DNA from 3 places in the Microbulbifer sp. SE14 genome. Region 2 is predicted to be linked to each of the others. Evidence: predicted binding sites of a transcription regulator. Region 2 holds the regulator's gene; each other region holds the start of a gene.
The links. Region 2 encodes sigma-54, which starts transcription at its own class of promoters, with help from an activator protein. Its sites were predicted from a motif close to TGGCACANNNNTTGCNNT; they were not measured.
Positions count from the first base shown of each region.

Region 1: the regulator sigma-54 is predicted to act here: its motif matches at 8,736-8,753, upstream of AC6R19_RS17420 (CmpA/NrtA family ABC transporter substrate-binding protein).
Region 3: the regulator sigma-54 is predicted to act here: its motif matches at 4,144-4,161, upstream of glnL (nitrogen regulation protein NR(II)).

Region 1 is NZ_JCBAJA010000027.1:33,799-43,943, reverse strand. Features, by position in the region: gene AC6R19_RS17460 (universal stress protein) at 1-144, opposite strand, end outside; gene AC6R19_RS17455 (MBL fold metallo-hydrolase RNA specificity domain-containing protein) at 395-1,750, shown strand; gene hda (DnaA regulatory inactivator Hda) at 2,058-2,807, opposite strand; gene AC6R19_RS17445 (DUF2066 domain-containing protein) at 2,809-3,906, opposite strand; gene purM (phosphoribosylformylglycinamidine cyclo-ligase) at 4,129-5,178, shown strand; gene purN (phosphoribosylglycinamide formyltransferase) at 5,178-5,831, shown strand; gene AC6R19_RS17430 (DUF3108 domain-containing protein) at 5,944-6,678, shown strand; gene AC6R19_RS17425 (OmpP1/FadL family transporter) at 6,990-8,363, shown strand; gene AC6R19_RS17420 (CmpA/NrtA family ABC transporter substrate-binding protein) at 8,981-10,145, shown strand, end outside.
Region 2 is NZ_JCBAJA010000022.1:2,934-13,078, forward strand. Features, by position in the region: gene AC6R19_RS15230 (MlaC/ttg2D family ABC transporter substrate-binding protein) at 1-269, opposite strand, end outside; gene AC6R19_RS15235 (KpsF/GutQ family sugar-phosphate isomerase) at 579-1,550, shown strand; gene AC6R19_RS15240 (KdsC family phosphatase) at 1,732-2,271, shown strand; gene lptC (LPS export ABC transporter periplasmic protein LptC) at 2,271-2,837, shown strand; gene lptA (lipopolysaccharide transport periplasmic protein LptA) at 2,824-3,375, shown strand; gene lptB (LPS export ABC transporter ATP-binding protein) at 3,495-4,220, shown strand; gene AC6R19_RS15260 (RNA polymerase factor sigma-54) at 4,474-5,925, shown strand; gene hpf (ribosome hibernation-promoting factor, HPF/YfiA family) at 6,252-6,542, shown strand; gene ptsN (PTS IIA-like nitrogen regulatory protein PtsN) at 6,546-7,007, shown strand; gene rapZ (RNase adapter RapZ) at 7,116-8,021, shown strand; gene AC6R19_RS15280 (HPr family phosphocarrier protein) at 8,054-8,323, shown strand; gene mgtE (magnesium transporter) at 8,481-9,848, shown strand; gene yjgA (ribosome biogenesis factor YjgA) at 9,948-10,145, shown strand, end outside.
Region 3 is NZ_JCBAJA010000030.1:7,788-17,932, forward strand. Features, by position in the region: gene AC6R19_RS18195 (peroxiredoxin family protein) at 1-258, shown strand, start outside; gene AC6R19_RS18200 (VOC family protein) at 856-1,221, opposite strand; gene ntrC (nitrogen regulation protein NR(I)) at 1,527-2,939, opposite strand; gene glnL (nitrogen regulation protein NR(II)) at 2,992-4,056, opposite strand; gene AC6R19_RS18215 (DUF4124 domain-containing protein) at 4,405-5,061, opposite strand; gene glnA (glutamate--ammonia ligase) at 5,203-6,609, opposite strand; gene thiI (tRNA uracil 4-sulfurtransferase ThiI) at 6,916-8,388, shown strand; gene AC6R19_RS18230 (DUF4382 domain-containing protein) at 8,588-10,117, shown strand.

The sequences.
Region 1 (10,145 bases), on a different contig from region 2:
GAATTCCTCCGGGATCGCCGGGCACACCACCAACACCTTGACTGCCGCGTGGTTGTTGCGCGCCACAGCGAGCGCCTGCAGCAACCCCGCGCTCTCGTCGCCGGTGGCATGGCTGACATACAGAATGTTATGAAAATTTTGCATAACAATGCCTCTGGACTGGTAATTCTCAGAATCAAAAAATGCCGTGCGCGCCGCAGCTGCCACAATTCAATAGTTAATATTGTGGCAGCTGCGCGATTCAAACAGGAGTTGACGGCGGATAGGTGGCGCAAGGCCGAACGGTATCGAGCTTTCGGCCGGCACACAGCAAGGCCCCCGTTGTCGGGGGCCCCTCCGGGAAAGCGAAGGATTACTAGCTCCAGAACCGCGACCTGCTGGAGGTTGGAAACTCATGAATATCGTTTTCCTCGGCGGCACCGAGACGGTCACCGGCTCCAAGTTCCTGCTCGAGTCCGGCGATGCCCGCATCCTGGTGGACTGCGGCCTCTTCCAGGGTTACAAGTGGCTGCGCGAGCGCAACTGGGAGGCGCCGCTGTTCGATATCGACGGGCTGGACGCCATAGTGCTGACCCACGCCCACCTGGATCACTCCGGCTATATCCCCCGCATCTACCAACTGGGCTACCGCGGCCCCGTCTACTGCCACAGGGCCACCCGCGACCTCTGTGCCATCATGCTGCCGGACAGCGGGCAGATACTGGAGGAGGATGCGCGCTTCTACGCCCGCCACAAGCTCGGCAAGCACGCGCACCCGGAACCCCTGTACGACGCCGAAACGGCGGAGCGCTGCCTGGAATTGTTCCGGCCACTGGAGTTCGATGAGACGGTTTCCATCAAAGGGGGGCGCGCCCGGCTGCAATCCGCCGGCCATATCCTCGGCGCCGGCAGCGCAGTGCTGGAGGCGGAAAATAGACGAGTGGGCTTTTCCGGCGACGTGGGCCGGCCGGACGATATCCTGATGTACCCGCCGCAACCGCTGCCGGAACTGGACCTGCTGCTGATGGAATCCACCTACGGCGACCGCCGCCACCCGGATATCGATATCTGGCAGCAGCTGGCGGATATCGTCAACGAGACGGCGAACCGCGGCGGCGTACTACTGATTCCCAGTTTCGCCGTGGGCCGCGCGCAGACGCTCCAGCATATGCTGGTGACCCTGATGGACCGCGGGGAGATCCCCAAACTCGGTATCTTCCTCGACAGCCCCATGGCCATAGATGTGTCCGATATCTACTGCCGCTACGCCGAACAGCACCGCCTCGGCGAGGTCGACTGCCGGCGCATGGGCCGGGGCATAACCTATACCCACAGGGTCGAGGAATCCAAGGCGCTGGAGGAGCTTCGCTACCCCCATATCGTCATCGCCGGCAGCGGCATGGCCACCGGCGGGCGCATACTGCACCATATGAAACGCCTGCTGCCGGACCACCGCACCACCCTGCTGTTCACCGGCTTCCAGGCCGGCGGCACTCGCGGCGCCCACCTGATGGCGGGGCACAGGACGGTGAAGATTCACGGCGACTATGTCCCCTGCAAGGCGCGCATCGAGATGCTGGACGGCCTCTCCGCCCACGCCGACTACCGGGACCTGGCCGACTGGCTGCAGCAGTCTGACCTCAAGCCCGGCACTCCCATCCAACTGGTGCACGGCGAACCGGATGCGGCGGACGCATTGCGGCTCTACCTGCAGGATCACACGGAATTTGAGGTGGCAGTGGCGCAGTATCGGCAGATACTGCGGCTGTGACAGTGGTGAGTGGGTTGGGCGTAGGTTGGGCTGAGCTCCACGAAGCCCAACGCTCCGGTGCCGTTGTCTGGTGGATGCGCTTAGCGCTTATCCACCCTACGGCCGGGAAAGAGTACTGAAGTCCGATGCGAAGGCCCTGCTGCCGGAGGCCGTCCGGGATAAGCGCCTGCGGCTGGCAAACAGACCGATGAGGCTTTTTCCCGGGCGGCCACCGACAGCAGGGCCGCCCAGGCGCCCGCTTTCGGGGACGACTCACAGGAACCCGATAGATCAATCGCGGCCATGGGCCGCTCCTACCCTCTATGCCTCAAATCCCCAAAACCTGCTTCACGAACGGAATGGTGATCTTGCGCTGGGCCATCAGGGAGGCGCGGTCCAGCTGCTCCAGGCACAGGAACAGGGCGCGGGTATCGCGGGGGGCGCGGTGGAGTATGTACTGGGCCACGTCCTCCGGCAGGTCGAAGCCGCGCAGGCGGCTGCGCCGGCGCAGGGCGGCCAGCTTGTCACTGTCGCTGAGGGGCTGCAGCTGGAACACCAGCGCCCACTGCAGCCGCGAGCGCAGGTCGGCCAGGTCGATTTCCAGGCCGCGGGGTGACTTGCGCGCACCCAGCAGCAGTTGGCGCCCGCTATCCTTGACCCGGTTGTACAGGTGGAAAAGCGCCGTCTGCCACTGGGGATGCCCCTCCAGCAGGTGCAGGTCGTCGATACACACCAACTCCAGCTGTTCAAGGCCGTCCAGTATCACTGCCGGATCCATCGCCAGCTCCTTCTCCAGCCCCTTTCCCAGCAAATCGGCCAGGGGCAGGTACTGGAATGAGCGGCCGCTGGCCTCGGTGCTCTGGCACACCGACTGCAACAGGTGGCTGACGCCGCTGCCGGCCTCGCCCCAGAGGTAAATCACCGGCTCGGGATTCTCCCCGCTGGCAAAGGCCTGCAGCAGGGCCACCACCTGGCGGTTGGGGTCCGACCCGGAAAGATAGAAGTTGTCAAAGGTGGCATCGTCCCGCAGGGAAACGCCCAGCGGCAGCTGCTGCGGTACACCTTTTTCGTTAGTCATCTCAGTGCCAGCGGTAGCGCAGGGGGTTTTCCGCACTGCCATGGGGGGCGCGGTAGCCGGTCAGGTCGATGGGATCCCGCTCCGCCTGGGCCTCCAGCTTGCGGTTCAGCGCCAGGGCGTCGCGCAGATTCTGCAGGGGCACGGAGGTGGTCAGGGCAAAGCGCATACGGTCGCTGTCGACGGACAGCAGGTCGGCGCTGCTGACCTGGGCCAGGCCCTGCAGGTAGGCGGAGGCCTGTGTGTAGTCGGCGAAGCTGTCGACGCCGGAGAGCTCGACAACCACAGCACTCAACTGGCCGCTGCCGCCATCCGTGCGCACCGCGTAGCGCTGCGCCAGCAGGTCGGCGGCCTCGTCGATACCGCGCAGGGCCACTTCCTCCAGGGAGCTGCCGCTGGCATCGAAGGCGTAGCTGCGACCGCCGTGAATCAGCAGCCAGCTGGCCTGCCAGCGCTGGCCGGAGGCCTCCAGCAGGCGCCCCATCAGCGTGGCATCCGGGCGGTAGCGCACGCCGGCGCGCTCGGCAGCCTGCTCGTCCAGGGCCCACAGGTTGCCCAACGGCATGTTGCGCTGGTCGTTCAGGTCCATGACCGGGAAATCCACCGGTAGCCCCCGCTCCATGGCCATGGCATCCAGCGCTGCGTAGAGTTCCGGGTATTGCGCCTCGGTCAGGGCGCTGCGGCCGCCCTGCAGCGTATCCACTGCCATCCACACCAGGGTGCCGGGGCGGTTGTTCGGCCACATGGGCAACCCCAGCTTATGCACCTGTTCGGATACGGCCTGGGGATCGAAGGAGAGGTGCAGGTAGAGCTGGTTGTCCTCGCTGGCGTAGCGGTAGCCCTGCACATACTGCTGGGCCTGTTCCAGCAGCGGCCGCAGCTGGGGATTGCTGCCGATGGCGGCGTCGCCGGTCACGCGCACGAACACCCGCGCCAGCCCGCGGCTGCTTGCGGCCGCGCGGTCGGTAGCGCCGCGGCTCGGCACCGCCTCCACCACCTCATACAGGTCCGGTATCACCCGGGCCTGGGCCGGCAGGACCAGCGCACACAGCAGCAGTGCCAACAGCTTGGGCGCTATACGGTACCGGAGCAGTTTATGCATCGGATTACTCCCCAAAACCCCTTATCTTTGGAAGCGGCCTGCCCCGCCAAACGCAGCGGGGAGGTTTGAAATGCGGCTATTGTATCAGTGTCGGGTATTTCTCCCAGTACCTGGCGCGCATTTCTCGCCACACTTCTTGGTGAGAATTGCGTGTCCATTCACACAATGGGCCGGTTTTCCACTAGAATACGCGCCCTTCGACTACCCACCGCAGGATGAATCATGAGCGATTCCAAGCCGCAATCCCTTTCCTATAAAGACGCCGGTGTCGATATCGACGCGGGCAATGCCCTGGTCGAGCGCATCAAGCATGTCGCCAAGCGCACTGCGCGCCCGGAAGTGATGGGCGGACTGGGCGGATTCGGCGCCCTGTGCCAGCTGCCCAGCGGCTACAAGGAGCCGGTGCTGGTATCCGGCACCGATGGCGTGGGCACCAAGCTGCGCCTGGCCATGGACCTGGGCATCCACGACAGCATCGGTATCGACCTGGTGGCCATGTGCGTCAACGACCTGGTGGTGGCCGGCGCCGAGCCGCTGTTCTTCCTCGACTACTACGCCACCGGCAAGCTGAACGTGGATATCGCCGCGGAAGTGGTATCCGGCATCGGCCTGGGCTGCGAACAGGCCGGCTGCGCCCTGGTGGGGGGCGAGACCGCGGAAATGCCCGGCATGTACGAGGGCGATGACTACGATCTGGCCGGCTTCTGCGTGGGCGTGGTGGAGAAATCCGAAATCATCGACGGCAGCAAGGTCGAGACCGGCGACGTGCTGATCGGCCTGGGCGCCAGCGGCCCCCACTCCAACGGCTACTCCCTGATCCGCAAGGTGCTGGAGATCAGCGGTGCCGACCTGCAACAGAATATGGGTGAAGTCACCCTGGCCCAGGCCCTGATGGCGCCGACACGCATCTACGTCAAGAACCTGCTGCAGCTTATGAAGAACACCCGGGTGAACGCCCTCAGCCATATCACCGGCGGCGGCCTGCTGGAGAACCTGCCGCGGGTACTGCCGGAGGGCACCTGCGCCCGCATCGACGTGAACAGCTGGGAGATGCCGCCGGTATTCCGCTGGCTGCGCGAGGCCGGCAACATCGACCGCCGCGAGATGTATCGCACCTTCAACTGCGGCGTGGGCATGGTGGTCTGCGTACCCGCCGATGCCGCCGCGGGCGCACTGGAAACCCTGCGCCAGCTGGGGGAGAACGCCTTCGTGATTGGCAGCATCGAGCCCGCCGCCGAGGGCAGTGACGCGGTGGAGTTGGCGGGTCTCTGATGTCACAAAACAAGTGCAAGGTGGCCGTGCTGATCTCCGGCAGCGGCACCAACCTGCAGGCACTGATCGATGCGGCCGCCGGCGGCGACACCGACTTTTCCGTCTGCGCGGTGATCAGCAACAAGCCCGAGGCCTACGGCCTGACCCGCGCCGCCGAAGCGGGCATCCCCTCTTCCGTGGTCGACCACCGGGACTACCCGGACCGGGACAGCTTCGATCGCGCGCTGATCGGGGAGATAGACCGCCACGGCCCGGACCTGGTGGTGCTGGCGGGCTTTATGCGCATACTGACACCGGAGTTCGTGCGCCATTACAGCGGCCGTTTGCTGAATATCCACCCTTCCCTGTTGCCCAAATACCAGGGCCTGCACACCCACCAGCGCGCGCTGGAGGCCGGCGACAGCGAGCACGGCGCCACGGTGCACTTCGTCACCGAGGAGCTGGACGGCGGCCCCGCCATAGTCCAGGCGGTGGTGCCGGTAGAGGCCGGGGACACCCCGGAGCTGCTTGCAAAGCGGGTACAGGTACAGGAGCATGTCATCTATCCGCTGGCGGTAACCTGGTTCGCCCAGGGGCGGCTGCGCATGGTGGAGGACCACTCGGAGCTGGACGGCGAACTGCTGCCGCGCAGTGGCAAGAGACTGGCTGGCTGAGAAAACTGCACTTTTGCCAGCTGGCCAAGTCTCATTGACTGTCACCGTTCAGGCCCGGTATGGGTAACGGGCCTGAATATGTGCCGTAGGACTCGGACATCGGGAGGTCACTGTGCCCTTGCACTTCAACTCTTTTTTTTCTCACCCCCTTTTCTGTTGGGCTCTTTCCCTTCTCTTCCTTTCCGGCCAGGCTCTGGCCGCTGAACTCGAACCCTTTTCCGCCACCTACTCGGCCAGCTTTAACGGCATTGGCGTCACCGCCAAGCGCGAACTTTCGGGCAGGGACGACAACTGGCGGCTGGATTTCAGCGCCGATTCCCTGTTCGCCGATATTCGCGAGTACTCCCGCTTCGGCAGCGACAACAGCCGCCTCGTCCCGCAACATTACGAATACCACAAGACCGGGCTGGGCCGGGACAGGCACACGGTCCTCAACTTCGAACCGACCGAGCGGCGCGTGATCAACCTGTCCAACGCCGAGCGCACCCTGGAAAACGTCCCCGCGAACATCCATGACAAAATCAGCTATCAACTGCAATTGGCTCTGGATGTGGCCGCCGGAAAGGAGGACCTGAAATACCAGGTGGCTGACGGCAGGAAAATCCGCGAATACAAGTTCGCCGTTGCCGGCACGGAAAAGCTGCAGACGCCGTTGGGGCTCATAGAGACAGTCAAGGTGCAGCGGGTTCGGGATGGAGATTCCGAGCGGGAGACCACAATCTGGTTTGCGCCACAGTGGAACTACGCACTGGTAAAGCTGATGCAGGAAGAAGAGGATGGCAAAACCTACCAGATCTCCTTGACCAAATTATCCATCGACGGAAAAAGCATCACAGCAAGCCAATAAAATTCTTGTTCCACTCTAAAAGCCGGCAAAACGGCAGGATAGCTGCTTTGCACAGCCGAAGGCTGCCCGCAGGGCGAGGGCCATGGATGGCCCGAGTGCAAAAAAATCGCGACATACGATAGATTTTTCGGCTTTTTGTCTTTATAAAGTCGCCCGTTTCCACTGTTGGACAAGTTTGGCGCTGCTAGACTTGCCGGCAGGGAATTAATTGCGATAACCAAAGGCTTTTGAAAAAGTCTTTCCGCCATGCATCAGTTTTTGTCCAATCCTGTTTGTGGCTTTCCGTTAACAGCAATATAGAGTGGGATCTCATGAAAAAGACAATTCTGCGTCGCGCCCTCCTGGCTGCCGCAATCAGCACCGCGTCCAGCGGCGCGATGGCCGCCGGCTTCTTCCTGAACGAAACCAGTACCTCCGGCCTCGGCCGCGCCTTTGCGGCGGAGAACACCATCGGCGACAACGCCGCCATACTGGCGCGCAACCCGGCCGGTTCCGCACTGTTCAACAGCATCAGCATTTCCGGCGGCGTGACCTACGTCAATCCGGAAATCGACGCGGCGGGCGACGTCACCTACTTCAGTCCCATTACCGGCCAGCCCATTGCCACCTTCCCAAACCAGGAGGCCAACGACTACGCCACCTCCGCATGGGTGCCCAACGCCTACCTGGCGGTGCCCATCGACGACTGCTGGTCCTTCGGCCTGGCCATGTACACCAACTATGGCCTGGAAACCGACTTCGACAGCGACTGGCTGGTGACCTCCATCGCCGACAAGACTGAGCTGCTGACCGTCAATATCGCTCCCTCGGTGGCCTACGACTTCAACGACCAGTTCAGCATCGGCCTCGCCGTCAACTTCCTTTATGCCGACGCCACCCTGAAAACCAAGATCCCGTCCAACTTCCCGCTGGACCCGTCACTTTCCAACACCTCGATTCTGGATTACGACGACGCAGATGACTGGGACGTGAGCTGGAGCATCGGCGCCCTGTGGAATATTACCGACCGCACCCGCTTCGGCATCTCCTACCACGCGGAGCTGGATCCCGAGTTGGAAGGCGATGTCAATTCCGACATACTGCCCACGGCGTTGATCCCGACATTGCCGCCTTTCCGCAACGCCGAAGGCAACGTGACCCTGGATCTGCCGGATACCGTCGAGTTGGGCCTGTATCACCGCTTCAACGAGAACTGGGGCCTGGCCCTGGGCGCCCTGTGGACTGACTGGGACGACTTCGTGCGCCTCGAGGCCTTCGTCCCGGAAGGTGGAGCACCCTTCGACCCGCTGCTGTTCAAGGAAGAGAACTTCGAGAGCGGCTGGCGCTACAGCATCGCCGGTGAATACTACCCCTGCGAAGAGGTCACCTGGCGCATCGGCTACGCCTACGACGAGGGCGCAGCGCGCGATGGACTCAACACGACTGATGCGACCGCCAACGCACTCGGACTGCCGATCACCTGGCGCACCCTGTCCATTCCGGATACCGATCGCAACTGGGTGACTTTCGGCGGCACCTACAAGTTTGACGAGCACCTGACCATCGACGGCGGCTTCGCCTACCTCTGGGGCGACGACGAAAAAATCCAGGAATTCACCCCTATCCCCGTTCCCACCTATTTCGATGGCGGAACCACCAATATCGAAGCCTGGCTGGCCGGTGTGTCCCTGAACTATACCTTCTGATCGGCATAGCCATCCCAGCCGAAGGGCCGGACAGTGATGTCCGGCCCTTTCTGTTTCCGCGCCCTGGGCCGGGACAGCTGCACCACAATAGAGCCCGGATAGCGAAACGATGACTCGACTCCCGCACCAAAAAACCGCCCGGCAGTTGAACCTGCACTAAAAGATCCCCCTCCCTGGTGTCCCACCTGCGTTTCAAGAAAACAGGCGCTCGCGATTCCCGCCGGTCTGTGACTCTGGCCAGGCGCGAACCCAAGCGCTCATGAGACACCACCAAAACCCCAATAAATACATTGGCTTAGCCGACGCCTGCTATTGAGCACCTCGCTGAAAAGGGCCCCCTCCCGCTCCCCCAAAAAATCCACCCGGAGAAATTGGCACACTCCATGCAATGCAGAAATTGCAAGGCGCATATCAGTCAACCGGACCAACAACAAAGACAGTGAATCGGTGACTGCAGAAGTTTCCCGCCGCCCTTGACGACAAAAATTAGGGCCAGTCGATCCATCCGGCTGGTAATGAGCAGAGGCGCTCATCGACTCCTGTCCCAGGCAGACGGTCGAAGAGCGCCTTTTTTGTGTGCGCAATTTTTACAGGCCATCAACTGGGGAGGCTTTCACATGAAATGGATACGGGTTTTCAGGCGCGCGGCGCTGATGCTGGGACTGGCCGGCATCGTGGGACTGCATTCGACACAGGCGATATCGGCGGAACTGGGCTATCCGGAAAAGGAAGAGCTGACCTTCGGCTTTATCAAGCTCACCGATATGGCCCCGATCGCCATCGCCTACGAGAAGGGATTTTTTGAAGACGAGGGCCTCTACGTCACCATAGAGGCGCAGGCCAACTGGAAGGTGCTGCTGGACGGCGTGATCGACGGCCGCCTCGACGGCGCCCATATGCTGGCTGGCCAGCCCATCGCCGCCACCATGGGCTTCGGCACCCGGGCGGATATCATCACGCCTTTCTCCATGGACCTGAACGGCAACGGCATCACCGTCTCCAACGAGATCTGGGAACAGATGAAGCCGAATATTCCCAAGATGGAAAACGGCCTGCCGGTGCACCCGATCAAGGCGGATGCGCTCAAGCCGGTGGTGGAGAAATACAGGGCGGACGGCAAGCCGTTCAATATGGGCATGGTGTTCCCCGTGTCCACCCACAACTACGAGCTGCGCTACTGGCTGGCCGCCGGCGGCATACATCCCGGCTACTACGCGCCGCACAAGGGGGATATTTCCGGGCAGATAGACGCGGAAGCCCTGCTCTCGGTAACGCCGCCGCCGCAGATGCCCGCCACCCTCGAGGCCGGCACCATCTACGGCTACTGTGTGGGCGAACCCTGGAACCAGCAGGCAGTGTTCAAGGGTATCGGCGTACCGGTGGTGACCGACTACGAGATCTGGAAAGACAACCCGGAAAAAGTCTTCGGTATCACCAAAGCCTTCGCGGAGAAGTATCCCAATACCACCGTCCGCATCACCCGCGCCCTGATCCGCGCCGCCATGTGGCTGGACGAGAACGACAATGCCAACCGCCCGGAAGCGGTGAAAATACTCTCCCGGTCCAACTACGTGGGCGCCGACTACGAGGTGATCGCCAACAGCATGACCGGCACCTTCGAGTACGAGAAAGGCGACAAGCGCGCAGTGCCGGACTTCAACGTCTTCTTCCGCTACCACGCCACCTACCCCTACTACTCGGACGCCATCTGGTACCTGACCCAGATGCGCCGCTGGGGACAGATACCCGAAGACAGGAGCGACGACTGGTACAAGGAACTGG
Region 2 (10,145 bases):
GCGAAGCGCGAGCGCTGCGCCGCGGTGGCCTGCTTGGCGTAGCTGCCCATCACAGCGCGGGCGACAAAGTCAAAATCCACTACGGGGTCGAGCACGTCGTCCACAGCCCTGTAGTAGCGCTGCGGGTCGCTACTCAAATGCCCGGCGTTGGCACGAATGACTCCCAGCAGTTTCTCCGAGACCCCTTCGATCATGGTGTACGGATTCTGGGCAGCCACCGCAAAGGGAAACCACACGGACACCAGCAGGGCGCAGAAAGCGAGCTTCACCCCTCGCAGAACCGCAACCCCACGGCTCGATGACAATGCGTTCACAAGCGTACTCCTGTCGGCAAATCAACCCCTGGCATCACCGCAAATCCCGACATCCCCTGGCACAACCACCCCGCGAGCGGCGGAGCTGACAGGGGCGGCGGCAAGCTATAACATGGCGACCCCGGAGCCGTGGCGATGCGTCGCAACCGCTATCGCAACGCCGAATTCAACATCTGTAAGTATGAGGTTAGCACCTGCCGACCCACCCGGGACTGACCAGGTCCGGGCCCAACCTCACAGAAGTGCAAAATATAGAGAGACCCAATGACCCAGGACCTGATTTTGCAAGCGGGGCGCCGCACCGTGCTGATGGAAACGGAAGCCGTGGCCGAGCTGGAGAACAGGATCAACGGCGACTTCAAGCGCGCCTGCGAATTGATCCTGCAGTGTCGCGGCCGCGCCATAGTGACCGGCATGGGCAAATCCGGGCATATCGGCCGCAAGATCGCCGCCACCCTGGCCAGCACCGGCACCCCCAGCTTCTTCGTACACCCGGGAGAGGCCAGCCACGGCGACCTGGGCATGATCACCCGCGACGACCTGGTGATCGCCATCTCCAACTCCGGTTCCTCCGCCGAGGTACTGACCCTGCTGCCACTGCTGAAGCGCCTCGGCATCCCGATGATCAGCATGACCGGCAAGGCGGACTCCTCCCTGGCCCAGGCGGCGGACGTCAACCTGGACATCGCCGTGGAAACCGAGGCCTGCCCCCTGGGCCTGGCCCCCACCTCCTCCACCACCGTGACCCTGGTGATGGGCGACGCCCTGGCGGTGGCGCTGCTGGAAGCGCGCGGCTTCACCGCCGAGGACTTCGCCTTCTCCCACCCCGGCGGCGCCCTCGGCCGGCGGCTGCTGCTCAAGGTGGAAGACGTGATGCACGCCGGCGACGAACTGCCGCAGGTCTTCCCGGAGACACTGCTGTCCAAGGCCCTGCTGGAAATGACCAGCAAGGGCTTCGGCATGACCACCGTGGTCGATCACAAGGGCACGCTGCTCGGCGTATTCACCGACGGCGACCTGCGCCGGGTGATCGACCACAAGGTGGAACTGGACAAGGCCACCATGGACGAAGTCATGAGCCGCAGGCCCAAGACCGTCTCCTCGGAAACCCTGGCCGCAGAGGCGCTGCGCATCATGGAAGACTACAAGATCACCGCCCTGGTGGTGGAGGACGAGGCGCACCACCCGGTCGGCGTCCTGCATATGCACGATATACTGCGTGCCGGGGTGATTTGATTCGGGACTCGGGACTCGGGACTCGGGACTCGGGACTCGGGACTCGGGACTCGAAAAGAATACCGAAACTTGATGCGAAGGCGCTGATGCCGGTGGCCGTCCGGGAAATGTTTGCCGATGAGGCTTTTTCCCGGACGGCCACCGGCAGCAGCGCCGCCCCAGAATCCATAAAGGACAATCCGTGACCACAGAAGAAAAACTCAACGAAGCCCTGAAAAAAGTCCGCTGGCTGGCACTGGACGTGGACGGCGTGCTGACCGACGGCCGGCTCAGCTTCGACAACAACGGCAACGAGCTCAAGAGCTTCAACACCCTGGACGGCCACGGCATCAAGATGCTGCAGAAATCCGGTGTGCGCGTCGCCATCATCACCGGCCGGCGCAGCGCCGTGGTGGAGCGCCGCGCCCACGAGCTGGGGGTCAGCAAACTGACCCAGGGCCGCGAGGACAAGTTCGCCGCCCTCGAGGAACTGTTCGCCGACGAACCCTGCCGCCTCGAGGATATCGCCTATGTGGGTGACGACTACCCGGACCTGCTGGTGATGACCCGCATCGGCTGCCCCATCTCCGTCCCCAACGCCGCACCGCCGGTGCGCGAGCGCGCCCTGTGGGTCACCCAGGCCCGCGGCGGCGAGGGCGCGGTGCGCGAGGTCTGCGACCGCATCATGCAGGCCCAGGGCACCTTCGACGCCGCCCTGGCCCCCTACCTCGGAGAAGCCTGATGCGCACCTGGCTGCCCCTGGTCATCGTCGTACTGCTGATCAGCGCCGGGCTCTGGTTCGCCGAGAGCCCGCCGCAGCAACTGCTCGGCAAGAGACCCACACCGCAGCAGAAGCAGAAAGCCGCAGACCTGGTGATCCACGACGCCAAGACCCGCCACTTCAACGAGGAGGGCACCCTCGCCTACCGCGTGGACGCCGAGAAGATCACCTTCTTCCAGTTCGAGCGCCGCGACCGCGCCGACCTCACCGAACCGCGCATACTCTTCTACCAGGAGCGCGAACCCAAATGGCGCACCGAGTCCAGGAGAGGCGTCGCCCACAACAACGGGGAGCGGGTGGTACTGAGCGGCGACGTGAAGATCAACGAATTGCCTGAGCCCGGCGGCGTAAGACTGGACACCCAGGCCATCACCATCAAGCCGCGCGAGGAATACGCCGAGACGGACAAAGTTGTTACCATTACCGCCGGCCCCAACGTCACTACGGGCAAGGGCCTGCGCGCCTTCCTGAAAGAAGACCGGGTGGAAATCCTCTCCGACGTAAAGAGCAGCTATGAAACCAAATAACCCCTGCCGCCTGCGGCCCATCGCCGCCATCGCGATGCTGGTGCTGGGCGCCCAGGCCCTGGCACTGCCGCAGGACCGCGAACAGCCGATCAAGGTACAGGCCAAGAAACTGGAGGCCAACCGCGGCAAGAACCTGTCTGTCTACAGCGGCAATGTGGTCATCACCCAGGGCTCCCTGCAGATCCGCGCCGACCGCGTCGAGGTGCACGGCAACGCCGCCGGCGAAATCAGCCACGTGATCGCCACCGGCAAGCCGGCGCACTTCCAGCAGCAGGTGCAGCAGAGCCAGAACCCGGTCAAGGCCCGGGCGCAGCGTATCGAATTCACCGTCAGCTCCGACGAACTGCACCTGACCGGCGACGCCCACGTGGACCGGGACGGCAACACCCTGACCGCCGAGAAGATCGACTACGACCTGAAAAGCGAGCAGCTACAGGCCCAGGGCCAGTCCGGCGACGGCCGCGTGGAGATGATCTGGAAGCCGGAGAAAAAACAGGAAAATGGCCAGCAGGCCGAAGAGACACAGCAGAACCAGTAGCTCGACTCACTTATCGGGACTCGGGACTCGGGACTCGGGACTCGGGAAAGAATAACTCCGCCCAAGGCCTTGATTTATCGCCATTCGAGTCGGGACTCGAAGCAAATTCGGAACACACTATGCCAACGCTGAAAGCGTTACACCTCGCCAAACAGTACAAGAAGAGAAAAGTGGTCCAGGACGTCTCCGTCAGCGTGACCAGCGGCCAGGTGGTCGGCCTGCTCGGCCCCAACGGCGCCGGCAAGACTACCTGTTTCTACATGATCGCCGGCCTGGTCCAGGCGGATGCCGGCCAGGTGCTGATCGACGACGAGGACATTACCCACCTGTCCATGCACGGGCGCGCGCGCAAGGGCATCGGCTACCTGCCCCAGGAGGCCTCGGTGTTCCGCCGCCTGTCTGTGCGCGACAACATCCTCGCCATCCTCGAAACCCGCAGGGAACTGTCCCGCGCCGAACGGCTGCAGCAGGTGCAGGAACTGCTGAAGGAATTCAACATCACCCATATCGAGAACAGCCTCGGCATGGCCCTGTCCGGCGGCGAGCGGCGCCGTGTGGAGATAGCCCGCGCCCTGGCCACGGACCCGGACTTCGTCCTGCTGGACGAACCCTTCGCCGGCGTGGATCCGATCTCGGTCAACGACATCAAGCAGATCATCCGCCACCTGCGCGATCGCGGCATCGGCGTGCTGATCACCGACCACAATGTGCGCGAGACCCTGGATATCTGCGAAACCGCCTATATCGTCAGCGAGGGCCATATCATCGCCGCCGGCACCCCGGCGGAAGTGCTCGCCAACCAGCAGGTGCGCGAAGTCTACTTGGGACACGAGTTCACCATTTAATGCGGAATAGCATCAACCCATAGTGCCGCAAAAACCACCTAATATCGCTAGCTCACGCCTCCCAGGCCCAAGCGCGGCCGGACCACTGTCCGCCTGAGGAGATCCAGACCGCGCATTCATCATTCCGCATTTCGCATTCCGCATTCAAAACCGGCACAGTTATTGCTTGTAATCCACCGAACAGAGGGTTAGTCTGCGGCGTCTTGGATTTTTAGATGATTCATCCGCCGCACAGGTCTGCAGTCCCTCAAATATGAAGCAGTCTCTCCAGTTAAAGCTCGGCACCCAGCTGACCATGACGCCCCAGCTGCAACAGGCTATTCGCCTGCTGCAATTGTCGACGCTGGACTTGCAACAGGAGGTACAGTCGGCGCTGGACAGCAATCCGCTGCTGGAGGTGGACGGCGAGGATCACTCTCACCCTGACAGCACCGAGGAGCAGTCGCCGGAGCGCTCCGCCTCCGATGACTCCTCGGTCAACGGCAGCGACCAGGGTACCGAAAGTGATTGGAGCCACGATATCCCCGACGAACTGCCGGTGGACACCCGCTGGGACGATATCTACAGCGGCGGTAGCTACAGTGGCGGCGACGGGGACGAACTCGCCCTGGAGCAGCGCAACTCCGCCCCGGACAGTCTGCAGGACCATCTGCTGTGGCAGCTCAACCTGACCACCCTTTCCGCGCAGGACAAGTTGATCGGTGAGAACCTGATCGACGGCATAGCCCCGAGCGGCCTCCTGGAAACGCCCCTGGGCGACATAGCCGCGACGCTGGAAGCGGAGGAGGACGAAGTCCTCGCGGTACTCAAGACCATCCAGCAGTTCGAGCCCGCCGGCTGCGGCGCCCGCGACCTGCGCGAATGCCTGCTGCTGCAGCTGCGCCAGCTGCCGGTCGGCACCCCCTGGCTGGAGCAGGCGCTGTTGGTAGTGGACCGCCACCTGGACCTGCTCGGCAAGCGCGACTTCCGCAGCCTCAGCCGCAGAACCCGCCTCAACGAGGCGCAGCTGGGCGAGGTGGTGCGCCTGATCCAGACCCTGACCCCTTACCCCGGCGAGGCCTTCGGCGGCGAGGAGCCGCAGTATGTGGTGCCAGACATCATCGTCAGCCGCCGGGAGCAGCGCTGGCTGGTGGAACTGAACCCGGAAACCACTCCCCGGCTGCGCATCAATGGCGACTACGCAGCCCTGATCCGGCGCGCCGACAACTCCAGCGATAACAATTTCCTGCGCGATCACCTGCAGGAGGCACGCTGGTTCCTGAAAAGCCTGCAGAGCCGCAACGAAACCCTGCTCAAGGTGGCCTCCAGCATCGTCGAGAAGCAGCAGGGCTTCTTCGAGCTGGGCCCCGAGGCGATGAAGCCCATGGTGCTGGCGGATATCGCCGAAACCATCGGCATGCACGAATCCACCATCTCCCGCGTCACCACCCAGAAGTACATGCTCACCCCGCGCGGGGTCTTCGAACTCAAATACTTCTTCTCCAGCCACGTCAGCACCGACTCCGGCGAGGACGCCTCCTCCACCGCCATCCGCGCGATGATCCGCAAACTGATCGACGCCGAGCAACCCCGCAAGCCGCTGTCCGACAACAAGATCACTCAGGAACTGGACAAGCAGGGCATCCAGGTGGCCCGGCGCACCGTGGCCAAGTACCGGGAGTCCATGGGCATCCCCTCCTCCAGCGAGCGCAAGCGGCTGGTTTAGGTCGGGGCTCGGGAAAAGAATGCCGAAGCCCGACACGAAGACCCAGCTGCCGGGGGCCATCCGGGAAATGTTTGCCGATGAGGCTTTTTCCCGGCCGACCACTCGCTTACGGAGCAATCACCACGGATGGGAATGGCATCCCTAGCGCCAGAATTCTGACTAACCAAGAACGGCCAGTCACAAACTGCAAGGCGCCCCAAGCCACCCCGGCGGCGACCAACGTCCAAACTTTGAGTGTATCCTTCCAATCTGGCGAACTTCCTAGTAGGGTTGCGGCCCTAACGGGAGGGGCGCCGCCAAGCGATGCTCTCAATAAGGAGAAATCCATGCAGATCAACATCAGTGGTCACCACGTAGATCTCACTCCGCCCCTGCGCGATTACTGTGAAAGCAAACTGGAAAAGCTCTCCCGACACTACGACAACATTACCAATGCACACGTAATCCTGTCCGTGGACAAACTGATCCAGAAGGCCGAAGCCAGGGTGCACATGAACGGGCACGATCTCTGTGCCGGCTCTGAAGACAGAGACATGTACGCGGCCATTGACGCCCTGGCCGACAAGCTGGATCGCCAACTCAGGAAACACAAAGAGAAGTTGCAGAACCACCGCTGAACTATGACATTGGAAGCATTACTCTCTCCCCGCCTGAGCCTCTGCCATCTGGCGGGGAGCAGCAAAAAGAAGTTGCTGCTCAACATTGCCCAGGCCATTGCCGAACAGTATCCACAACACGATGCCGATACCATCTTCAACCAACTGATCGCCCGCGAGCGCCTCGGCTCCACCGGTATCGGCGACGGCGTGGCCATTCCGCACTGCCGACTGCCGGGCTGTGAGCGCCCCATCGGCGTGCTCTGCACCACCGAGCCTGCGGTTGACTTCGACGCCGTCGACCGCCAGCCGGTGGATCTGCTGTTCGCCCTGCTGGTGCCGGAGGACTCCGAACAGGAGCATCTGGACACCCTGGCGGAAATCGCCGCCCTGTTCAGCGACAGCCGGGTCAGGGAAAAGCTCCGCCAGGCCGAGAGCGGGGACGAACTCTACGCGCTGGCCATCGACAGCGCCGCCGCTGCATAATCTGCACCAGATCAGCGAGTTACACCGACTGAACCGACCCGAGGCTTCACACGGGTGACTTGCAGCTGTCAGAACATAAAGCGCTGAAGTGAAGAAAGGATCTCCCCTATGCGCCTGGTGATCATCAGTGGCCGCTCCGGCTCCGGTAAGAGTTCCGCCCTGCAGTTGCTGGAGGACGTCGGCTTCAACTGTATCGACAACCTGCCGGCCAGCCTGCTGCCGGAACTGGTCCGGCGCGTGCGCGAGCAGCCGCCGATCGGCAACTCCCAACCGCAAAGCGCCCTGGGCTCCCAACCCGCCCTGAGCAGCCCCCGCCTGGCCCTGGGTATAGACGCGCGCAACCTGTGGCAGGACGTGCAGCAGGCGCCGCGGGTGATCGAGGGGTTGCGTGAGAGCGGCGTGCAGTGCGATGTCATCTACCTGGACGCGCGCTCGCCGGTGCTGGTGCAGCGCTTTAGCGAAACCCGCCGCAAGCACCCCCTCTCCGACAACCGCACCCACCTGCTCGAGGCACTGAACCGGGAAAAGGAACTGCTGGCACCGCTGGCGGCCATAGCCGACCTGGTGATAGACACCAGCAGCCTCACCCTGCACCAGCTGCGCGACCTGGTGAAGACCCGCGTGGTGGGCGAGGAGTCACCGGGGATGGCGATACTCTTCCAGTCCTTCGGCTTCAAGCACGGCGTGCCGGTGGACGCGGACCTGGTGTTCGACCTGCGCTGCCTGCCCAACCCCTACTGGGTCGCGGAGCTGCGCCACAAGACCGGCCTGGACCCGGAGGTGGTGGAATACCTGCGCACCCACCCGGAGACCGACGACATGGAGCGGGATATCATCCGTTTCCTCGAGCGCTGGCTGCCCTCCTACCAGCAGAGCAACCGCAGCTATACCTGCGTGTCCGTCGGCTGCACCGGCGGCCGCCACCGCTCCGTGTATATGGTGGAACAGCTGGCCAGGACCTTCGCCGGCCAGTTCGACAATGTGCAGATCCGCCACCGCGAACAACAGAAATAACCCCCTGAGCCAGCCGGAAAACCGACCCGCCCATGCAGAAGAGCCGCCTCCAGATAGTCAACAAACTCGGCCTCCACGCCCGCGCCGCGAGCAAACTGGCGCAGACCTGCGCGCGTTTCTCCGCGGACGTGAAAGTGCATTGCGACGGCAAGTGCGTGGACGGCAAGAGTGTGATGGCATTGATGCTGCTCGCCGCCGGCAAGGGTACCGAACTGGAAGTGGAGGTGAGTGGCCGCGACGAGGAAGCCGCGCTGGACGCCATCAGCGAGCTGGTGGCGGATCGCTTCGGCGAGGCGGAGTGAGGGTTAATGCGGAATGCGGACGCAGCTACCTTCGAGCACAATCGATTTCGATTCACCCCGGTAGTATGATCGCGGGCAACGATCGTCCCGCCAACTGACAAGCCGGATCCCGTATTCATCATTCCGCATTCATCATTCCGCATTAAGAGACCCCTCAGTGCCCAGCCAACCCCCAGCCGAAATCAAGTTCCGCGCGCAGAGCCAGCTGGGTGAGTTGTTTGCCGCACTCGACGGCGGTACCGGGCGCGAGGTGCGGCGCATGCTGAGCACCCTGACACCGCAGAGCATCGCCCAACTGCTGGAGAGCTCGCCACCGCACATCCGCCAGGTGCTATGGAAACTGATCGACAAGGAAGTCGAGGGCGAGGTACTGCAGGAACTCACCGACGACGTGCGCAGCCAGATACTCGCCACCATGGACACAGAGGAAATGGTGGCGGTGATGGAGGGGCTCGACGCCGACGACGTCGCCGACATACTCCAGGACCTGCCCGAGCGGGTGATGGGCGAGGTCCTCTCCGCGATGAGCGAGACGGACCGGCAGCGGGTGGAGGGCGTCCTCGCCTACGACGAGGAGACCGCCGGTGGGCTGATGGACACGGACACCATCTCCGTGCGCCCCAACCTGACCCTCGACGTGGTGCTGCGCTACCTGCGCCGTCACGAACAGCTGCCGGAATCCACCGACAGCCTCTTCGTGGTCAATCGCAAGGGCCAGTACATAGGACTGCTGCCGCTGTCCAAACTGCTGACCACGGATCCCTCGGTCACGGTGCGCGAAGTGGTGAACACCGACGTGGAACCGATTCCGGCGGATATGCCCGACACCGAGGTGGCGCGGCTGTTCGAGAAATACGACTGGATCACCGCGCCGGTGGTGGACGAGAACAACCGCCTGGTGGGCCGCATCACCATCGACGACGTGGTGGACGTGATCCGCGAGGACGCCGACCACTCGCTGATGAGCCTGGCCGGCCTGGACGAGGAAGAGGACACCTTCGCGCCAGTAAGACGCACCGCCCGCCGCCGCGCCCTGTGGCTGGGTATCAACCTGCTCACCGCGCTGCTGGCCTCCTGGGTGATCAGCCTCTTTCAGGGCACTCTGGACAAGGTGGTGGCACTGGCGGTGCTGATGCCGATCGTCGCCAGCATGGGCGGCGTGGCCGGCAGCCAGACGCTGACGGTGGTGATCCGCGGCATGGCCCTGGGACAGATAGGCCGCAGCAACCTGAGCTGGCTGCTGTCCCGCGAGCTGGGATCCGGCGTCCTGAACGCACTGCTCTGGTCCCTGGTGATGGGACTGATCGCCGCCGGCTGGTTCGGCGACAACCGCATAGCACTGATTATTGTCGCCGCCATGGTGATCAACCTGGTCACCGCCGCCCTGGCCGGCGCCATACTGCCGGTGGCCCTGCGGGCGATGCGCATAGACCCGGCCCTGGCCGGCGGCGTGGCCCTGACCACCGTCACCGACGTGGTGGGCTTTATGTCCTTTCTGGGCCTGGCCACCTGGTATTTTGGTTAGTATTGATTGATGACAAATCGGCAGGACGCCGATTTGAACAACCGAAGGTTACCCGAAGGGGGAGGTACAGGGATGTACTTCATTAATGCGGAATGACGAATGGACGAATTTGACGATTTCGAAGAAGAGCTGCCGAAGAGCAAGACCAAGGTCAAACAGGAGATGCACCAGCTGCAGGAGCTGGGCCGGCAGCTGACCGAACTGTCCAGGGCACAGCTGGCGGAAGTCCCGCTGGACGCGGATCTGCGCGAGGCGATAGACACACTGCACCGCATCAAGTCCAACGAGGCGCGCCGG
Region 3 (10,145 bases), on a different contig from region 2:
AGCACCGACGAGGTGGAGGTAAGTACAAAATTTGCCGCGGCGCAGGAAGCCGATTTCCCGCTGCTCAGCGACCCCGAGGGCGAGGTGGCCAAGGCCTACGATGTACTGATGCCGGTGATGAACATAGCGCGCCGCATCACCATCTATATCGGTAAAGACGGACGCATTCTCAAGATAGACAAGGAGATCCACCCGGCCACCAGCGCCGAGGACATCGCGCGGACGCTGGATGAGCTGGGAGTTGCGCGGAAAAGCTGACGCCTGCGCTATGCGGCACCGAAATGTTAAGGACACCAAGTGCAGCTTGGTGGTGTCCATGTGAGCAACTGGCCGGCGGAGTGACGATTGCCGCTTTGAGATTGCTCGATTGCGCCAGAGCCTCAAGGGAGGGAGCGCGGCGATCGCCTACTGCACTCGCGGTTTGTATTCGTCGCTGTTGAGCGGCACTTCCACCGTCAGCCGCTGCGCATTGATCCGGCAGCCGGTGCCGTTGCACTCCTCCGAAAGTCTTTGTAAAGCCGAAGTGCTCCTCCGCCACATCGCCGGGTGAAACCGGGTCCCGGTCGAGTGCGCCAGTCGACTCCATTTCACCCTCGGGGCGCTCCCCAGTCGCCAGGTCGACCCTCGTCCACCTTTTCCGATCGGAAAAGCTGTGCACTCCAGTGACTTCAAGGCTGGAAATGCAGGACTTGACCCCGAGACCCTCCATCGTGAAGCTCCATCCCTCGTCGCGCTCGGCCTCAAACCCGGGACCGTACCATAGTTGTACCCGGCGTGTGCCGACGGGGCCACCTTGTCCATTCCCTGGTACGGCTTCGCCAGGCGACATTTCGCTCTCTGATGCCACACTCACTATTACTCGGGAAAGTGACACACGGCTTCTACGTTGTTCCCATCCGGGTCCAATACAAAGGCACCATAGTACGCCGGGTGATACTCCGGCCGTAAGCCGGGCGTGCCATTGCACTGTGCGCCCGCAGCAATGGCGGTTGCGTAGAATTCATCTACCGATGCCCGGTCTTTAGCGGCGAAGGCGACGTGAATTGCAGCTATCGGTCTGCCTTCCTTTATCCAGAAGCCCGGTTTGCCGGAGGAGCCAAAGCCGCCGCCGGATATCGGGTGCTCCATGATCAGGGTATGACCGAGAGGCGCCAACACAGTCTCGTAGAAACGCTTGCTCTCTGAATAGTTTGAAACCGGAAGATTTATATGATCGAACATATCGGGCCTCGACAAGTTTATGAAAAGGGGTTCCGGATAACGTTATCCAGTGAGACCTGTGCATGTATCGGCTTTATACCATCCTGGTCTGTAAGCTCCACAAACCTTTCGGGACTGCCCCTGACACTGAAACGCCACTGCCCCGGAGCGCCGGTTTTGAAGTAGGCATTCTTGTCCCCGGCTTTATAGGCAAGGATATTCGCTGGACCTCCCTTTGGGTCTTCCCGAGCACCGGCAAGAGACAAGCAGTACTTTTTAACCTCATTCCTTTCCATGTCAGCCGTGCCGGTGTTGCTGTCCGGCGCTTAGTCCGCATCGCCGTTGATGCCCAGTTCCTTGAGCTTGCGCGTCAGCGTATTGCGCCCCCAGCCGAGCAGCTCGGCCGCATCGCGCTTCCTACCGGCGGTGTGCTTGAGGGCAATCTCGATCAGCGCGCGCTCGAAGGCCGGCACCGCCTCGCCGAGGATTTCGCGGCGGCCGGTGGCCAGGGCCTGGTCGGCCCAGAGGCGCAGGGCCTTTTGCCAGTCCTGCGGGGTGTCGCCGGCAGCGGCCTGCTGCTGCAGTTCCTGGGGCAGGTCCTCGACATGCACTTCGCGGCCGGAGGCCATCACGGTGATCCAGCGGCAGGTATTTTCCAGTTGGCGCACATTGCCGGGCCAGTCGAGGCCGGCGAGGTATTTCTCGGTTTCGCTGGTGAGGATTTTCGGCTCCACCCCCAGGTCCTTGGCGGCGGCGTTGAAGAAGTGGCGCACCAGCCGCGGTATGTCCTCGCGGCGGTCGGCCAGGCGCGGGATATGGATGCGGATCACGTTCAGGCGGTGGAACAGGTCCTCGCGAAACTTGTGCTGCTCCACCAACCTTTCCAGGTCCTGATGCGTGGCGGCGATAATGCGCACGTCCACCTTGACCGGCGTGTGGCCGCCGACGCGATAGAACTCGCCGTCGGCGAGAACCCGCAGCAGGCGCGTCTGGGTCTCCGCCGGCATATCGCCGATCTCGTCCAGGAAGAGGGTGCCGCCGTCGGCCTGTTCGAAGCGGCCGGCGCGCTGGGAGCTGGCGCCGGTGAAGGCGCCCTTCTCGTGGCCGAAGAGTTCCGATTCCATCAGGTCCCTGGGGATTGCGGCCATGTTCAGGGCGATAAAGGGCTGGTTCTTGCGCGGGCTGTGGTTGTGCAGCGCCTGGGCCACCAGCTCCTTGCCGGTGCCGGACTCGCCGTTGATCAGCACGGTGATGTTGGAGTGGGACAGGCGGCCGATGGCGCGGAACACCTCCTGCATCGCCGGCGCCTCGCCGATGATCTCCCTGCGCCCCCCGGCATTCTCCAGTTCGATCCGGCTGTCGTGCAGTTGCTCGCTGGCGTGGGCCAGGGCGCGGCGGGTGACGGCCACCGCCTCGTCCACGTCGAAGGGCTTGGGCAGGTATTCGAAGGCGCCGCCCTGGTAGGCGGCCACGGCGCTATCCAGGTCCGAGTGGGCGGTCATGATGATGATCGGCAGCGCGGGCCTCTCCGCCTGGAAGCGCTGCAGCAGCTTGAAGCCGTCCGAACCGGGCATGCGGATATCGCTGATCACCACGTCCGGCGAGTCGCTGTAGAAGTCGTCCAGGGCGCGGTCGCCGTTCTCAAAGCACTTGGTCTCGATGCCGGCCCGGGCCAGGGCGCGCTCCAGTACCCAGCGGATCGATCGGTCGTCGTCAATTATCCAAACGCGATTGCTCATACTCACACTTCCGCTAAATCAGTTATTCGTTGGCTCATCATTCGCTGGCTCTCTATTCGCCAGCTAAGGGCAGGTAGATCTGGAAGACGCTCTGCCCGGGGCGGCTGTCGCATTTGATCAGGCCGCGGTGCTGATTGATGATGTTCTGCGAGATCGACAGGCCCAGGCCCGAGCCCTCGGCGCGCCCGGAGATCATCGGGTAGAAGATGCGCTCGCGGATGTCCTCGGGAATGCCCGGGCCGTTGTCCTCGATTTCTATACGGCACACCAGCGGGCAGTGGCGCCGGCCTATGGTGAACTGGCGCTGGATGCGCGTGCGCAAAACTATTTCGCCGGCCGCCAGGCCGATGCTCTCGTCCAGGGCCTGCATGGCATTGCGGGCGATATTCAGCAGCGCCTGGATCAGCTGCTCGCTGTCGCCGGGGATGTCCGGGATCGACGGGTCGTAGTCGCGGCGGATTTTCAGTTCGCCGTCGCACTCGGCATCGATCAGTTGCGCCACCCGCTCGAGTATCTCGTGCACATTGGTGGGTTTCAGCTGCACCGGTTTGCGCGGGCCCAGCAGGCGGTCGACCAGGTTCCGCAGCCGGTCCGCCTCGTCGATGATGATCTGGGTGTACTCCGACAGCTCCTCGTCCGGCAGCTCCCGCTGCAGCAGCTGCGCCGCGCCGCGGATGCCGCCGAGGGGGTTCTTCACCTCGTGGGCCATGCCGCGCACCAGGTTGCGGGTGGTCTCCTGGGCGCTGATCAGCGCATCCTCGCGGGCGATGCGTAGCAGCCGGTCCATGGACTGCACCTCGAGCAGCAGCAGGCCCAGTTCCGGCACCGGGCTCACCGAGTAGTCGACGGTGCGTGTCTCCAGGTTGTGCAGCCGCCAGCTGGCGCGGCGCACCGTGTACTTCTCGCCGCTGGCCAGGGCGCTGCGCATGGCCTGCTCGGCGGCCTGCGACTCGCGCACCACCTCCTCCAGCGGCAGGCCGCTGACCCGCGCGCTGGACGCGGCGAGCAGGTCCTCGGCGGCAGAGTTGAGGTAGCAGAGCAGCAGGCTGTCATCCAGCACCAGCACCGCGGAGGTCAGGCTGTCCAGCAGCTGGCGCAACTGGCGGTCGTTGAGCATGCAGTCGTTTCCGGTTCAATCGGGGCGCGGCGCGGACCCGCGGTCCGCACCCCGCCAAACGTCGTCAATAGGCCGTTGTTTTCTGTCAGTGCAAGAAGCAAACCAAAATGGCGCATGCGGGTACCGACGGCGCTTTCGGGTGGCCGGCACTGACCCGTCGGGGGGCGAAACCAGGCCGCGGGGCCTGTCGTGGCGCGCCCTGTGATGCGAGTGGGGACACACTGCGGATCGCCCTCCCGGAGATGCACCATTATTGTGCATTGATTAAAAAAACGCCAGCGTGGACGTCCGGGAGAGGGCAGATACGATGGACGGGACCCGGCGCAGCCCGGTCCCGTGGGAAGCGGATCAGTTGTTGGGCTGCGCCTTCGGCAGCCCGGGGGCCACCGGGGCCTTGGGCGCCTGCTGCGCCTGGCCCGCCGGGTTGTCCGGCACTGTGCCACCGGGGCGATGCACGTAAATGGTGACGGCCTGGGACCGGGCCAGCACATTGCCGCCCGGGTCGGTGAGCACCGCCTGCACGCTGTGGGAGCCGCGCTCCAGGGCGGAGATATCCAGGCTGGTGCCGGAGGAGCTCCCGGCCCAGGGCTGGCCGTCCACCACGGCGAAGAACCGGTAGCCGGTGCGCGGCACCGGGTCCACTGCCACCTGCAGCACGATAAAGCGCTGGCCAGGGGGGATGGTGGCGCCGTCCTGGGGGCTGACAATGGCGAAATTGATCGGGCCGGTGTATTCGTCCTCCTGGTCCCGCCGGTCTTTCGGCGACAGCTTGCGGATGGGCAGGGGGCGCGGCAGGGCGATGGGCTGCACATTGGTGGGGCCCAGGTCGACCTTCTCCGCCTTTTCCCCCGGCAGCGGCTTGTCGCTGAAGACGACACGGCCGCCCGGACCCACGGATTTGTAGATGGCGTTGCCTGCGGGCAGGTCGTCGGTGCCGTCGCCGCCGGCCAGGGTGGCCAGGGGGGCAGCGAGCAGCAGTGCCAGTAGCAGTTTGTGTCCTTTCATCGGTCCTCGATCGCGGCCAACGGCCGCTCCTACTGGGGGGGGAATCCCGGGTCCCGGTTAATTAAAGGCTAGTGTACCTGCAAAAAAAAAGCCCGCACCAGGGCGGTGCGGGCTTTTTGCAACAGTGTGAAGTTGTGAGACTTACACCGAGTAGTACATATCGAACTCGACCGGGTGAGTGGTCATCTGCAGGCGCTCCACCTCGGCGCGCTTCAGGTCGATGTAGGCATCGATGGCGTCGTCGGTGAATACGCCGCCCTCGGTCAGGAAGGCGCGGTCCTGATCCAGTGCATCCAGGGCCATTTCCAGGCTGGAGGCGACGGTCGGGTACTCGGCCAGCTCTTCCGGCGGCAGGTCGTACAGGTCCTTGTCGGCGGCGTCGCCGGGGTGGATCTTGTTCTTGACGCCGTCGAGGCCGGCCATCAGCAGGGCGGCGAAGGCCAGGTAGGGGTTGGCAGTCGGATCCGGGAAGCGGGTCTCGATGCGCTTGCCCTTCGGGCTCGGCACGAACGGAATGCGGATGGACGCGGAGCGGTTGCGCGCGGAGTAGGCCAGGATCACCGGCGCCTCGAAGCCCGGCACCAGACGCTTGTAGGAGTTGGTGGAGGCGTTACAGATGGCGTTCAGGGCGCGGGCGTGCTTGATGATACCGCCGATGTAGAACAGCGCGGTCTCGGACAGGCCGGCATAGGCGTCGCCGGCGAACTGGTTGACGCCGTCCTTGCTGAAGGACTGGTGTACGTGCATGCCGGAACCGTTGTCGCCCACCAGCGGCTTGGGCATGAAGGTCGCGGTCTTGCCGTAGGCGTGGGCCACGTTGTGCACTGCGTACTTGAGGATCTGCACCTCGTCCGCTTTCTTGGTCAGGGTGTTGGCGCCGACGCCGATTTCACACTGGCCGGCGGTGCCAACTTCGTGGTGGTGCACTTCCACATGCAGGCCCATCTGCTCCATGGCGGTGCACATGGCGGCGCGGATGTCGTGCAGGGAGTCGACCGGCGGAACCGGGAAGTAGCCGCCCTTCACGCCCGGGCGGTGGCCGATGTTGCCCTCGGCGTAGGTGGCGCCGGAGGACCAGGCCGCCTCTTCGGAGTTGATCTTGTAGAAGGCACCGCCCATTTCCGCGCCCCAGGTGATGTCGTCGAAGACGAAGAACTCGGGCTCCGGGCCAAACAGGGCGGTGTCACCCAGGCCGGTGGACTTCAGGTATTCCTCGGCGCGCAGCGCGATGGAGCGCGGGTCGCGCTCGTAGCCCTGGCCGGTGATCGGGTCGACGATGTTGCAGCGGATGATCACGGTGCTCTCGTCGGTGAAGGGGTCCAGGAAGGCCGTGTCGTCGTCCGGCATCAGGATCATGTCGGACTCGTTGATGCCCTTCCAGCCGGCGATGGAGGAGCCGTCGAACATCTTGCCCTCTTCGAAGAACTCGCTGTCAACTTCCTTCGCCGGAATGGACACGTGCTGTTCTTTACCCTTGGTGTCGGTGAAGCGCAGGTCTACCCACTTGGCTTCACTCTCTTTGATCAAACCGAGCGTTTTAGCTGACATTGGAATCCTCCAGGTCTTGAAAAGTAATTTGTCGCAAAGCCCTTCTGTGGCTTCAACTCTCTACCTGGCGTGAAACAAAGCAAGGAGTGTGCCAAATTGGGGCAGTGGCGTTGGGGCTGCGTTTGCGGCGTGCGCGGGGCGGACAGGGGCCAGAATAGAGGTAAAGTGTCCGCCCGGCCACATCCGCATGCACCAGTTTGGCGCGCATACTGGCAGCTGCGCACCAATGGTGTGCATGACCAACTTTTCGCCAGCTAGTTTATAATGCCGCACCTTCCATCCACAGGCGGTACACCACGGATTCCCATGCACTTTGTCGTCAAGTTCTTCCCCGAGATCACCATCAAGAGCAACCCGGTGCGCAAGCGCATGTCGCGCCAGCTCAAGGAAAACCTGCAGCGCCTGCTGCGGCAGCTGGACGACCGCATCCAGGTGCGCAAGGACTGGGAGAAAATCGACGTCATAGCCCCCGATGCAGTGGCCCACCTGGGCGGGCGCATCGAGGAGGTGCTGGCCCACACCCCCGGCATCGCCAACTTCTCGCGGGTGCAGCAGTTCCCGCTGGGCGACCTGCAGGACATCTACGAGAAGACGCTGTCCGTCTGGGGCGACAAGCTCACCGGCAAGACCTTCTGCGTGCGCGCCAAGCGCACCGGCGACCACGACTTCAAGTCCCTGGACGTGGAGCAGTATGTGGGCGGCGGCCTGAACCAGAATACCCAAGCCGCCGGCGTCAAGCTGAAGGACCCGGACATCACCGTGAAGCTGGAGATACGCCACGACAAGCTCAACGTGGTGGAACAGCAGACCCCGGGCCTGGGCGGCTTCCCCCTCGGCACCCAGGACCCGGTGCTGTCGCTGGTGTCCGGTGGCTTCGACTCCACCGTGGCCAGCTACCTGACCATCAAGCGCGGCATCCGCACCCACTTCCTCTTCTTCAACCTTGGCGGGCGCCAGCACGAACTCGGCGTGAAGGAGGTGGCCTTCTACCTGTGGCAGAAATACGGCGCCTCCCACCGGGTGCGCTTCGTCACTGTGCCCTTCGACGAGGTGGTGGCGGAGATCCTCGAGAATGTCGACGACTCCTATATGGGCGTGATCCTGAAGCGCATGATGCTGCGCGCAGGCTCCGTGATCGCCAAGGAACTGGAGGTGGACGCGCTGGTGACCGGCGAGGCCATCGCCCAGGTGTCCAGCCAGACCCTGAAGAACCTGTCGGTGATCGACAGCGTCACCGACACCCTGGTGCTGCGCCCGCTGATCACCAGCGACAAGACCGACATCATCCGCACCGCGCGAGAGATCGGCACCGAGGAGTTCGCCGCGAACATGCCCGAGTACTGCGGCGTGATCTCGGTGAAGCCCACCACGCGCGCGAAAATGGAAAAAGTGGAAAACGAGGAGAACCGCTTCGATTTCACGGTCCTGGACCGCGCCATCGGCAACCGCGTGATGCAGAATATCGACGAGGTGATGGAGGACGTGCGCGGCGAGACACCGGACGTGGAGGTGGTCGCCGAGCCCCACGGCCAGGTGGTGATCGATATCCGCCACCCGGACGAGGAGGAGCTGGACCCGCTGGAAGTGCCCGGCACCGATGTGGAGACCATCCCCTTCTACCGCCTGAGCAATGCCTTCAAGAAGCTGGACAAGGACCGCAACTATCTTCTCTACTGCAAGCGCGGCGTCATGAGCAAGCTGCATGCGTCGCATTTGCTGGACGAGGGCTACCGCAATGTGGGTGTCTTCAGGCCGGAAAAAGCCTCCCCCGATCAATAATTGCTGACTGGTGGCGTCGGTTTTTTGCACAGCGCGAAATTTCCGGCGCCCGGATGTCCTCCCGACACAGGACTCTTTCCAGAATTCCACAAATGCGCACCCTGCCCCCGCCCGGCGTGACCCGATTCGTTTTTCCCCCGCCGCTCTTCCCCTAAACTCCGCGCCGTTCAGTTTCCCATTTCCAACTGAGGTAAAGGCAATGCGCAATTTCGCGATTCTCCTGTGCCTGCTATTTGCAATCGCCGGCTGCGGCGGAGGCGGCTCCTCCGGTGAACCCGAGCAGGAAGCGGTCATGAGCGCCCCCGACGCCATGATCGGCATCATGCTCACCGACGCGCCCTCCGACGATATTGAGCGGCTGCTCGCCACCATCACCAGGATCGAGCTGGTGGGCGAGGAGCAGTCACACACCGTCTTCGACGGCGAGGAGCGGGTCGATTTCGCCCAGCTCACCGACTTCTACGAGCTGTTCAACATCACTTCGGTCACCCCCGGCACTTACCAGTTCGTCCGCATCCGGATGTCCGACGTAGTCATAGTGGCGGAAGACGACAGCGGCGCCCTGGTGGAAACCCGGGTTTCACTGCCCTCCAACACCATCGACCTGGCCCCGGAGAGCGCCTTTACCATCGCCGAGGGCCAGGTGCTCTTCCTGAAGATCGACTTCGATATCGACAAGGCCCTGGAGCTGCTGGCAGAGCAGGGCGGCGAGTTGGTGCTGCAGCCGGTGATCTTCGTCGAAATCGGCGAGCAGCTGCCTGCAGACCGCTTCGTGCGCCTGAGCGGTATCGTCGACGAGGTCCTGGCGGACGGGCTGCGCATCTGCGACACCCAGCTGATCTCCGAGGTGGACACCAAGCGCCGCGCCCTGGGCGCCTGCGCGGAGATAAAGACCGATATCCAGACCAGCTTCTTCGGCGCCGACGGCATGCCCGCCAGCTCCGCCGACCTGCTGGAAGGCGACGACGTGATAGTGGTCGGCTATATCAACCGCCGCGTCACCGAGATTCCCGCCATTCCCTACGGCCACTTCCCGCCGCCCGGGTCCTGTCGCCTGTGGTATCCCGCGCGCAGCACCGGCGACCAGCCGCCGCCGGAGTCCTGCGAGAACTTTGACACCCAGGCCGTGCCCGAAGGCGCCATTCTGCTGAACGATCAGGGCATGCCGGTGCAGGATATCTACGGCGCCGACGCCCTGGTGATAGAGCAGGGCCTGCCCAGTGAATTCCCGCGCCTGCGCGGCGGGGTCACCAGCCAGGTTACCAGCGGCCAGTTCGGCTTCCAGGCCGAAGGCGAGCAGTGGGGCGGCACCGCCCTGAGCGCCGTCCTCTTCCCGCAGACCCGCATCTTCTCCCGCGCCGGTGCCGAGCTGGAGGCGGAGGCCATCCAGCCGGAACTGAAGGCAAAGCTCGACGGTGTGCTGGCAGAGCCGGGGCAGGTGCGCACGGCCTTTATGGTGCTGAGGCTGGACGAGGTGCCCCAGTTGCGCCTCTCCGGCACCCTGCTGTCCGCCGAGGCCGGCGCGCTGACCCTGGCCACCGACAGCGGTGACCGCTGCGTCGATACCGAGGGGGCCGACATCTTCCTGGTGACCCAGGTGGACGGCCGCCAAGTCAGCGAACAGGTGTCCGAAGAGGACCTCGCGGCCGACCAGCCCATCGAGGCCTTCGGCACCGAGGGCACAGACGGCTGCTTTGTCGCCGAAACCGTCATCGCCGACGGGACCTGAGCCTGCGGCCCCGTTCCTCTCTCGCCCC